Regions from separate parts of the Serratia sp. MMO-28 genome, predicted to be linked through region 1. Evidence: predicted binding sites of a transcription regulator. Region 1 holds the regulator's gene; each other region holds the start of a gene.
The links. The regulator LexA, encoded in region 1, represses DNA repair genes until DNA is damaged. The targets are predictions, from matches to a motif close to TNCTGTATGTACATACAGNA.
Positions count from the first base shown of each region.

Region 2: the regulator LexA is predicted to act here: its motif matches at 1,709-1,728, upstream of umuD (translesion error-prone DNA polymerase V autoproteolytic subunit).
Region 3: the regulator LexA is predicted to act here: its motif matches at 1,373-1,392, upstream of dinB (DNA polymerase IV).

Region 1 is NZ_JBBCVB010000028.1:30,803-34,082, forward strand. Features, by position in the region: gene dinF (MATE family efflux transporter DinF) at 12-1,358, opposite strand; gene lexA (transcriptional repressor LexA) at 1,586-2,194, opposite strand; gene WG891_RS21310 (diacylglycerol kinase) at 2,316-2,684, opposite strand; gene plsB (glycerol-3-phosphate 1-O-acyltransferase PlsB) at 2,884-3,280, shown strand, end outside.
Region 2 is NZ_JBBCVB010000006.1:107,410-110,689, forward strand. Features, by position in the region: gene umuC (translesion error-prone DNA polymerase V subunit UmuC) at 15-1,277, opposite strand; gene umuD (translesion error-prone DNA polymerase V autoproteolytic subunit) at 1,280-1,696, opposite strand; partial or broken gene WG891_RS07130 (SOS response-associated peptidase family protein) at 1,870-2,223, opposite strand; gene WG891_RS07135 (reverse transcriptase domain-containing protein) at 2,308-3,280, opposite strand, start outside.
Region 3 is NZ_JBBCVB010000022.1:35,397-38,676, forward strand. Features, by position in the region: gene WG891_RS18705 (FAD:protein FMN transferase) at 1-902, shown strand, start outside; gene nqrM ((Na+)-NQR maturation NqrM) at 910-1,137, shown strand; gene dinB (DNA polymerase IV) at 1,408-2,466, shown strand; gene pepD (beta-Ala-His dipeptidase) at 2,516-3,280, opposite strand, start outside.

The DNA.
Region 1 (3,280 bases):
TTCCCCCGCTCTCAAACGTTATGGCTTGATGGGAACCAGGTCCCCCGCAGGCGGTGGCTGTGCCAGATCCACCCTAATGCCACTCCACGCAAGGCCAAAAACACCATCAGAGCCAACCATAAGCCGTGATTACCCAGCATCGGCAAGGTGAATAACGTCAGCCCATAACCGGCGGCGGCCACTGCCATACTGTTACGCATTTCTGCCCCACGAGTCGCACCAATAAACATGCCGTCCAGCAGATAACACCACACGCCCACCAACGGCAGCACCACTTGCCAGGGCAGGTATTGGTTTGCCAGCGCACGCAGCTCCGGCAGCGAGGTTAAGGCCGCCACAATCTGCTGCCCGCTCACCCCATAAACCACGGCAAAAGCGAGCGCCACCAGGCAAGCTTGCCTGCAAGCCGCACGCCATACGTTATGCAGTTGGCGATCGTCCCGTGCGCCATAAGCATGGCCAGAATGCGCCTCGACAGCATAGGCAAAACCATCCAGCGCGTAAGCGGTGAAGGTCAGCAGATTCATCAGCACCGCGTTAACCGCCACCACTTCACTGCCCATACGCGCACCAAGAATGGTTAACGAGGCAAAACACAGCTGCAGTAATAACGAACGCAGCATAATGTCGCGATTAAGCGCCAGCAAACGGCGCAGATTACCGCACCAGGCCCGACGCAACATCGCCAGCGAAATCCCGCGTATTCTCAGCACCCGCCACGATAGCCACAGGCCCAGCACCAGCGTGACATACTCGGCAACCGCCGTGGCTGCCGCCGCGCCCTGCACATTCCAGCCCAATCCCATCACCAGCCAGATATCCAGCACAATATTCAGCAGGTTACCGACGATCAGCAAAATCACCGGGGCCCGCACATACTGCACGCCCAATAACCAGCCAAGCAGCACCATGTTAGCCAGTGCCGCCGGTGCACTCAGCCAGCGGATCTCCAAAAACAACCGCGCCTGCGCCAAGACGGCCTTGTCGCCCCCGACAATCTGCAACGCCAATGTGATCAATGGCTCACGCAGCAGCACAATCACCAATCCGGCCACCAGCGCCAGCAACAGCGGTTGCATCAAGGCCTTGGCCAGCCGTTGCGGATCCTGAGCGCCCAGCGCCTGCGCAGCCAGCCCGGTGGTGCTCATACGCAGGAACAGCAACATCATGAACAGGAAACTGGTTGCCATGGAGCCCACGGCTACCCCGCCGAGATAGGTCGGGCTATCAAGATGGCCGATAACGGCAGTATCCACCAGGCCAAGCAAGGGAACGGTGATATTGGAGAAGATCATCGGCAACGCCAGGCGCCACAAGGCTTTATCGGTATCGCTGGTAAAAGCAGAGATCAGGCGCATAGTGAAATGTTCCCGTAGCCGTGCGGTGATGGGCGTTTAGAAAAGATATCGCCCCAGAGCTGGAGCGATGTAGATATACCCTTCATACTTCAAGTTGCTTGGGTGTTGACTGCCTTCACTCACCCCAGTCACTTACTTGAGTAAGCTCCTGGGGATTCATTCAGTTGCCGCCTACAAGCAACTTGAATTATTTTGGGTATATAGAGTATCAATCAGAACAATAACGTTTAGATCCAGTCACCGTTGCGGATCACGCCCACGGCTAAACCTTCAATGGTGAAATTCTGTTGGCGCAGATCGACCACGATCGGCTGGAAATCGCTGTTTTCCGGCAGCAGCTCAACCACGTTACCGTGCTTTTTCAGGCGTTTGACCGTGACTTCATCTTCGATACGTGCCACCACGACCTGGCCGTTACGCACGTCCTGGGTTTTATGCACCGCCAGCAGATCGCCGTCAAGAATACCGATATCACGCATCGACATGCCGTTAACACGCAGCAGAAAATCAGCGTTAGGCTTGAACAAGGAGGGATCGACCTTGTAGTGCCCTTCAATATGTTGCTCGGCCAGCAAAGGTTCACCGGCGGCCACGCGGCCGATCAGAGGTAACCCTTCTTCATCTTCCATCAGCAAGCGGATACCGCGCGAAGCACCGGAGACAATCTCGATCACCCCTTTGCGGGCCAGCGCTTTCAAATGCTCTTCTGCAGCATTAGGCGAACGAAATCCCAGACGCATGGCGATCTCGGCACGTGTTGGTGGCATGCCCGTTTGCGCAATATGATCGCGAATCAGGTCGTAGACCTCTTGCTGTCTGGTAGTTAGTGCTTTCATTCCGCCCCCTGTTTGTTTATACAGTCTTGCTGTGAGTATATACAGGTAAGCCGGGATTGGGAACCGAAGAATAAATAAAAATCAGGGATTAGCGAAGCAGTTCGCAACATTATGCCCCTTTTCAACTGAAATGCTGCCAAAGCACCGAGCCCCAGACGAGCAGCGCCAGCACAATCGTCAGTGAGACCGCCGCCGAACCCATGTCTTTTGCCCGGCCCGAGAGTTCATGGTAATCCGTTCCCACTCGATCGACGAGGGCCTCAATGGCGCTGTTGAGGAGTTCGATAATCATCACCAGCAGGACCGAACCGATCAATAAAATGCGCGCTATCGCACCCACATCCAGCCAAATCGCCAGTATGATGGCCACCACGGCCGCGACTGATTCCTGGCGGAATGCGGCTTCGTTCTGCCAGGCCGCAGTTAAACCTTTGTATGAATAGCCTGCCGCCTTGATAATACGTGCCAGGCCGGTTGCTTTATTTGCCATATAAAAGACACCTTTCTCAAAGGTAATATACCCATAGTCTTTCAAGCCGCAGCCAAGCGGCAACTTGCAATCCATAGGGTATAATTTAACTATATGTTTCCAGAGGTCCCCGCGCCTCGGGAAATCCCAACGCCACAGATCTGCTACCCGGTTTCTGGTATGCTTGCGGCGCATTGCTAACAAGAGGCTTTATGTTGTTATGTTAGGTTGGCGTAAAATATATTATAAATTATTGAATTTACCACTGAAAATGTTGGTAAGAAGCAAGGTTATCCCTTCAGATCCGGTCACGGAGTTAGGGTTGGATCCCTCACGACCAATTTTGTATGTTCTACCTTACAATTCCAAGGCAGATTTGCTCACCTTGCGCACCCAGTGCCTGGCGCAGGATCTGCCCGATCCCCTTAACTCGCTGGAGATCGACGGCACCGTTCTGCCAAGCCACGTGTTTATTCATGAAGGCCCGCGCGTATTCCGCTATTACACGCCAAAAGAAGAATCGGTAAAACTGTTCCACGACTATCTGGATCTGCACCGCAGCAACCCGGATCTCGACATTCAGATGCTCCCGGTATCGGTGATGTTTGGCCGCTCAC
Region 2 (3,280 bases), on a different contig from region 1:
CTGGCAGACTATGGTTATATCAATCTGGCATTCGGGATATCGCTCAATCGTGTTGTGTAGCGGGGTGACAACAGTTCTCGCCGCATTGCCCAGGCTTTACTTATCCCCTGTCCAGCAAACCAAACTTTCCCCAGTCCGGATTGATTTATGCTATCAAGAACCTTCATCAGCTGTTCACTACCGGCTCGCGGTGGATGTTCGTCAAAGAGATCGATCTGGCCGGGTTTGTCACAGAAATCGTTCAGCATGATCCCCGCTTTCTGATACCGAAACCCGTCGCGCCAGATGGCTTCGAGGGCTTTCACTGCCGCCGCTACGATATCGCGGGTGTCTTGTGTAGCCAGCATGAGCTGTACGCTATTACTGTTGGCGTAATACGGCTCGTGAGGTGCAAAGGGGCTGGTTCGCGCAAACACCGAAACGTGCCGGCAGTATTGCCTCTCTCGGCGCAGTTTCTCGGCAGCGCGCTCTGCGTATTGGCACACCGCCTGGCGCATGTCCTGCAGTTGCATGACGCGCTGGCCAAATGACCGGCTGACGATGATCTGCTGCTTTGCCGGCAGCGCATCGATCGAGATACACGGCACACAGTTCAGTTCACGCACGGTGCGCTCGAGCACAACCCCAAAGGTCTTGCGTATCAATGCCTGGTTGCTGTCGGCTAGCTGCAGTGCAGTGGTGATCCCCATGGCAGCCAGCTTTTTGGTCAACTGGCGCCCACATCCCCAAATTTCACTGGCCGGTAGCAACGCCATCAGTCGTCGTTGCCGATCCCGGCTTGTCAGATCAACGACGCCGCCGGTAGCCGGCCAAGTTTTTGCGGCGTGATTGGCAAGCTTGGCCAGGGTCATTGTCTGGGCAATGCCGATCCCGCAGGTGAGCCCGGTTTGCTGAAGCACCGTATCACGCACTCGGTGCCCGTAATCTTCGAATGACTCTATGGCATCGATGCCGGCAACGTGAAGAAATGCCTCGTCGATGCTATAGATCGTCATCGCCGGCGCGAGGGATTCTAAAATCGTCATGCAGCGCGCCGACATGTCGCCGTACAAGGAATAATTGCTTGAAAATACAGTTACTTTTTTATTTTTAATGATTTCCTTAGCCTGAAAAAACGGCATGCCACGTTTCAGACCGAGCTTTTTTCCCTCCCGGTTGATCGCCACCAGGGCGCCATCGTTGTTCGAAAGCACGGCCACCGGACGGCCTTTCAGGTCCGGCCGGAATACCTGTTCGCAGGCACAGTACATCGAATTAACGTCAGCCAGCATAAACATGATCACCTTCCAAATGAGTGCAGGGCGTGGATCACCACCCCGAAAATTTCCAGCGTTTCGGGGTAAATAGGGCTGTAGGCGGGATTCATCGGTGCCAGACAAACCCTGGGCGTCAGCAGCAATCGCTTAACGGTAAACTCGCCATCGACCGCGGCGATCACGATACTGCCATGCACGGGTTTTTCAGCCCGATCGACGATCAGCAAATCCCCTGACAGTATGCCGCCTTCACTCATTGACTCGCCTGTTGCCCGGATGAAATACGTGGCAGCTGGATGTCGAATAAAATCATTCAGATCAATGGATTGCTCTATATAGTCATCGGCAGGGCTGGGAAAACCTGCCGGGCATGGTGTTCCGTAGAGCGGGAGTTTGACCGGTTGGCCTGGTGAAAAAAAGTACAACTGTCTGGCGTTCATAATAGGCATAATTTATCTGTATATATACAGTATTATTTAAGATATTTTCCGTCCTGCAAGGAGAATTTTACTGGCTATTACCAGGTCATTGTTCTGGCGGATAAAACAGCTGTGGGTTATCCACAGAAACGGTGCATAACCCTGTGAGTGGATGCCTCGTATCTCAGCGTCTGCTAGGTCAGTGGCTCAATAAGTTTCCGGCCCTGGTTGCCGGGATTGCCAACTGCCCGGCTGACGGGGTGCCATGTGAAATCTTCGGCGGGAAGACTGCCCTCACGGGCAATGTCTTCCGCCTCTTTACCGGTTGTGTTTTCGCTGAGCCATTTACGCGCGGCAGCCGGTGAGTACACGAGCGGTCGCCGATCGTGAATGTCCAGCAGTCCCTCATCCGCAGCTGCAGTGACGATCAGGAATCCTTCCAGGTCATTTCCGCTTTCAAATGGTTGTTTCCCGATGGCTGCGAGCAGGAGTGGATTTCCGTCCTTTCGGTAAATGAAAAACGGCTGTTTCACGCCGTTTTGCTGTTTGTCGAGTAGGGTGCCGAAGTTACCTCCGACACCCCCTCTAAGAACCGTGCGTGAGAGTTTCCAGCTCACACGGCTCAAGCCTTATCAAACACCACTATGAAATGATGCAGCAGGTGCAGTCAGTCGCGAAGATCTGGCTCGGGCATAATCTGCCCAATTCGTGTCATAGGGATTAAGTGCTGAGGCAACAAGTCTGTGACGGACAATTTTGATGCTTTGAGCGTTAATTAATCTCAAAGTCATAATTTGTCCCGTGACAGTATCCCGATATAGACCGCTGAAAACCCAGTCTCGGGATTTCACCTGAGCGAAGTATTTCTTTTTAATCCATCTGAGCCCTTTACGGGGATGTCTGGCCTTGGCCCACCTCCGGATAATTTCAAAGATCAGGTGATCCACATAAGTGAATACCCGCTTGGAAACAACATGACGATGGTAGTTGGCCCATCCCCTGATCACAGGGTTTAGCCTCGTGATCAATGACGCAACAGGTTGAGCTATCATTTGATTAGCAATTGCTTTGACCTTCGAGATCAACGTGTTGATGCTTTTTCTGGACGGTTTAATGAGAAGTTTTCCGTTAGGATAACGTCTTATGTTCTGGCCGAGAAAATCGAAACCTTCAGAGACATGGGTAACCCGGGTCTTTGCTTTAGAAAGCTCCAGCCCACGTTCTGCAAGGAATGCTTCGACGAGAGGTATGACTTTATTAATCGTGTCCCGGCTGTCACCGGTAATAATAAAGTCGTCGGCATAACGGATCAGATGCACTTTGGCTGCTTTTCCCGCCCCTGAACCTTTTCCCTGCCGTGGATATTGCGTCCTCAGCAGGTGTTCCAGTCCATCCAGCGTCAGGTTTGCCAGCACGGGTGAAATGATCCCTCCCTGAGGAGTGCCTGCAATTGTTGAGTGATAAACCTGTTTTTCCATAAAGCCTGACTTTAACCATTTACCGAGAACTGTTTTGTTCATTGGAACGTGGTCAATGAGCCACTGGTGGTCGATATTATCGAAACAGCCTTTAATATCACCTTCAAGAACCCATTCCGGGCTGCTT
Region 3 (3,280 bases), on a different contig from region 1:
TTGTCCCTGGGGAAAATACGCCGGCAGTCGAAACGCTGCGTGCCGAGATCGATAAGCGCCTGGAGCAGGTTAACGATCAGATGTCGACCTACCGGCCAGACTCTGAGCTGAGCCGTTTCAACGCCAGCCGCGAAGTGAATAAACCCTTCCCGGTTTCTGCTGCAACGACGGAAGTGGTGCTGGAAGCGCTGCGCATCAACCGGGTTACCGATGGTGCGCTCGATGTCACCGTGGGGCCGCTGGTGAATCTGTGGGGCTTTGGCCCCGAAGGCCGCCCGAATAAAGTGCCGACCGTTGCCGAACTGGAGCTGCGCCGTAGCTGGACCGGGAGCGATAAGCTGTCGGTTGAAGGCCATGCGTTGGTGAAAAGCATTCCGGAACTGTATGTCGATCTTTCTTCTATCGCCAAAGGCTATGGTGTGGATGTGGTAGCCGAATATCTGCAATCACAGCACGTCAAAAACTATATGGTCGATATCGGTGGCGAAGTGCGAACTCGCGGCCATAACGGCGAGAAGAAGCCGTGGCGTATCGCCATTGAGCGCCCGGTAGCCGGTGTGGAGCAACAGGCTCATCTGGTGGTTGAACCGGGTGAAATGTCTATTGCCACCTCCGGTGATTATCGTAACTACTTCGAATACGACGGAGTGCGCTATTCTCATACCATCGATCCCTCGACCGGTAAGCCGATCAATCATAACCTGGTGTCGATTACCGTGATCAGCCCACAGTGTATGACTGCCGACGGTCTTTCCACCGGTTTGAACGTCATGGGGCCGGAACGGGGCATGGCGCTGGCAAACCTGATGGGGATTCCGGTATTTATGATCGTGAAAACCGCCAATGGTTTTGAAGAACGTTACTCCGAGGCGTTCAAACCCTATCTGAAGAAAAGCGAGTGAGGCGGTTATGCTGACGGTATTCGTTGCATCCTTTGTGCTGTTTCTGCTGGTGATTGGCGGCATGTCTCTCGGCTATCTGCTGCGGCGTAAACCCTTGCAAGGCAGTTGCGGTGGTATCAGCGCATTGGGGATGGAAAAAGTCTGCGACTGCCCGGAGCCTTGCGATGCACGTAAAAAGCGCTTGGCAAAAGAGGCGTTGCGGCGTGAACAACTGGAAAAACGTCGCATCTTATAACCGCTAAATATCAAGGGGTTCGGTACGCAGAACCCTCAGACTGCTGACAAAGCCCGTTATTAGGGAGAGCGTGCCGAAGGGGTCGTAGCGGCGTAAGCCGCCGGAGCGCCCCTCGGTGCGCTAGGCCCGAGTATCTCGGGTTCAAAAGCTACTTTGTCATCAACCTCGGGGTTCTGTACACAGGACCCTTTTTTTGTCCCTTCTGTTCATTTCCGCATTTGAGTTCTTTTTATTTTACTGTATATTTAAACAGCATTATGGGAGGGCGAAATGCGTAAAATCATTCATGTTGATATGGATTGCTTCTTCGCGGCGGTGGAAATGCGCGACGATCCAAGCCTGCGCGATATTCCATTGGCGATTGGGGCCAGTGCCGATCGCCGTGGTGTGATCAGCACCGCCAATTACCCGGCACGCCGCTATGGGGTGCATAGCGCCATGTCTACCGCCATGGCGCTCAAGCTTTGCCCGCACCTGAAGCTGTTACCGGGGCGGATGGCGGCCTATAAAGAAGCCTCGCAGCATATCCGCGCTATTTTTGCCCGCTACACTTCACTGATTGAACCACTTTCGTTGGACGAAGCCTATCTGGATGTGAGCGACAGCACGCAGTGCAGCGGTTCGGCAACGCTGATCGCCCAAGAGATCCGCCAGGCGATCTCCGATGAGTTGCATCTCACCGCCTCGGCCGGTGTCGCACCAATCAAATTTCTCGCCAAGATTGCCTCGGAATTGAATAAGCCCAACGGGCAATACGTGATTACGCCCGCGCAGGTGCCGGGGTTTTTGCAGCAACTGCCGCTCGGTAAAATTCCTGGCGTGGGTAAAGTCACCGCCAAGCGCCTGGAAGATCTGGGGTTGTTCACCTGTGCCGATGTGCAAAAATACGATTTGGCAGCCTTGCTAAAAAGCTTCGGCAAATTTGGCCGGGTGCTGTGGGAGCGCAGCCAGGGTATTGATGAACGTGAGGTGTCCCCCGATCGCCTGCGTAAGTCGGTGGGCGTTGAGCGCACGCTGGCGCAAGATATTCACCGCTGGGAAGAGTGTGAGACGCTGATTATCGATAAACTCTATCCCGAGCTGGAGATGCGGCTGCGCAAGGTGAAACCGGATCTGCATATCGCCCGGCAAGGGGTGAAGCTGAAGTTTCAGGATTTTCAGCAGACCACCCAGGAGCATATCTGGCCGGTACTGAATAAAGAGGATTTGATCAACGTTGCCCATAAAGTGTGGCAAGAGCGGCGTGATGGGCGCGGGGTGCGCTTGGTTGGGCTGCATGTCACCTTGCTGGATCCGCAGCTTGAGCGGCAACTGGTGCTGACGTGGTAATCACGGGGGAACCGCAAGGGCACAAGATTGCACCCTTGCAGCACGGCGCTTATTTGCGCTCAGGAATCGCTTTCAGCAGTGCGGTCAGCAACTGCCAGTATTGCCCGACGCTGGCAATATGCACCTGTTCATCCGGCGAATGTGGCCCGGTGATGGTTGGCCCAATCGAGACCATATCCATATGTGGATAAGGTTTTTTGAACAAACCGCACTCCAGCCCAGCGTGGATCACCATAATGTTCGGCGTGCTGTTGAACAGTTTCTGGTAAGTTTCACGCACTAACTGCATTACCGGTGAATTAGCATCGGGTTGCCAGCCTGGGTAAGCGCCCTTGGCTTCAGTCTGTGCGTTAGCCAATTGCCCCAGCGCGTTCAGCATCCCCACCACATAATCTTTCCCGCTGTCGATCAGCGAACGGATCAGGCAAATGATCTCCGCTTCTTTTTCGCTGGTGGTCACTACGCCAACGTTCAGCGAGGTTTCTACCACGCCTTTTACCTCATCACTCATGCGGATCACTCCGTTAGGCGTGCCGTTCAGCAGGGCGATAAAACGCGCTTGGCAGTTGGCAGTCATAGCCTGCGATGGGCTGGTGACAGGATCCAGCAGAATGGTGATGTTTTTCTCTTTTGCGACCAGCTCGTTTTTCAGGATAGCCAGGTAGTGCTGGGTCAACGCTTTCAGCGCATCGGCTTTCGCTGCTGGCACGGCAACCACCGCCGAGGCTTCGCGTGGGATCGCATTACGCAGCGTGCCGCCGTTCAGATCCAGCAGGCGCAGATCCAGTTCTTGCGCATGGGCAAACAGGAAACG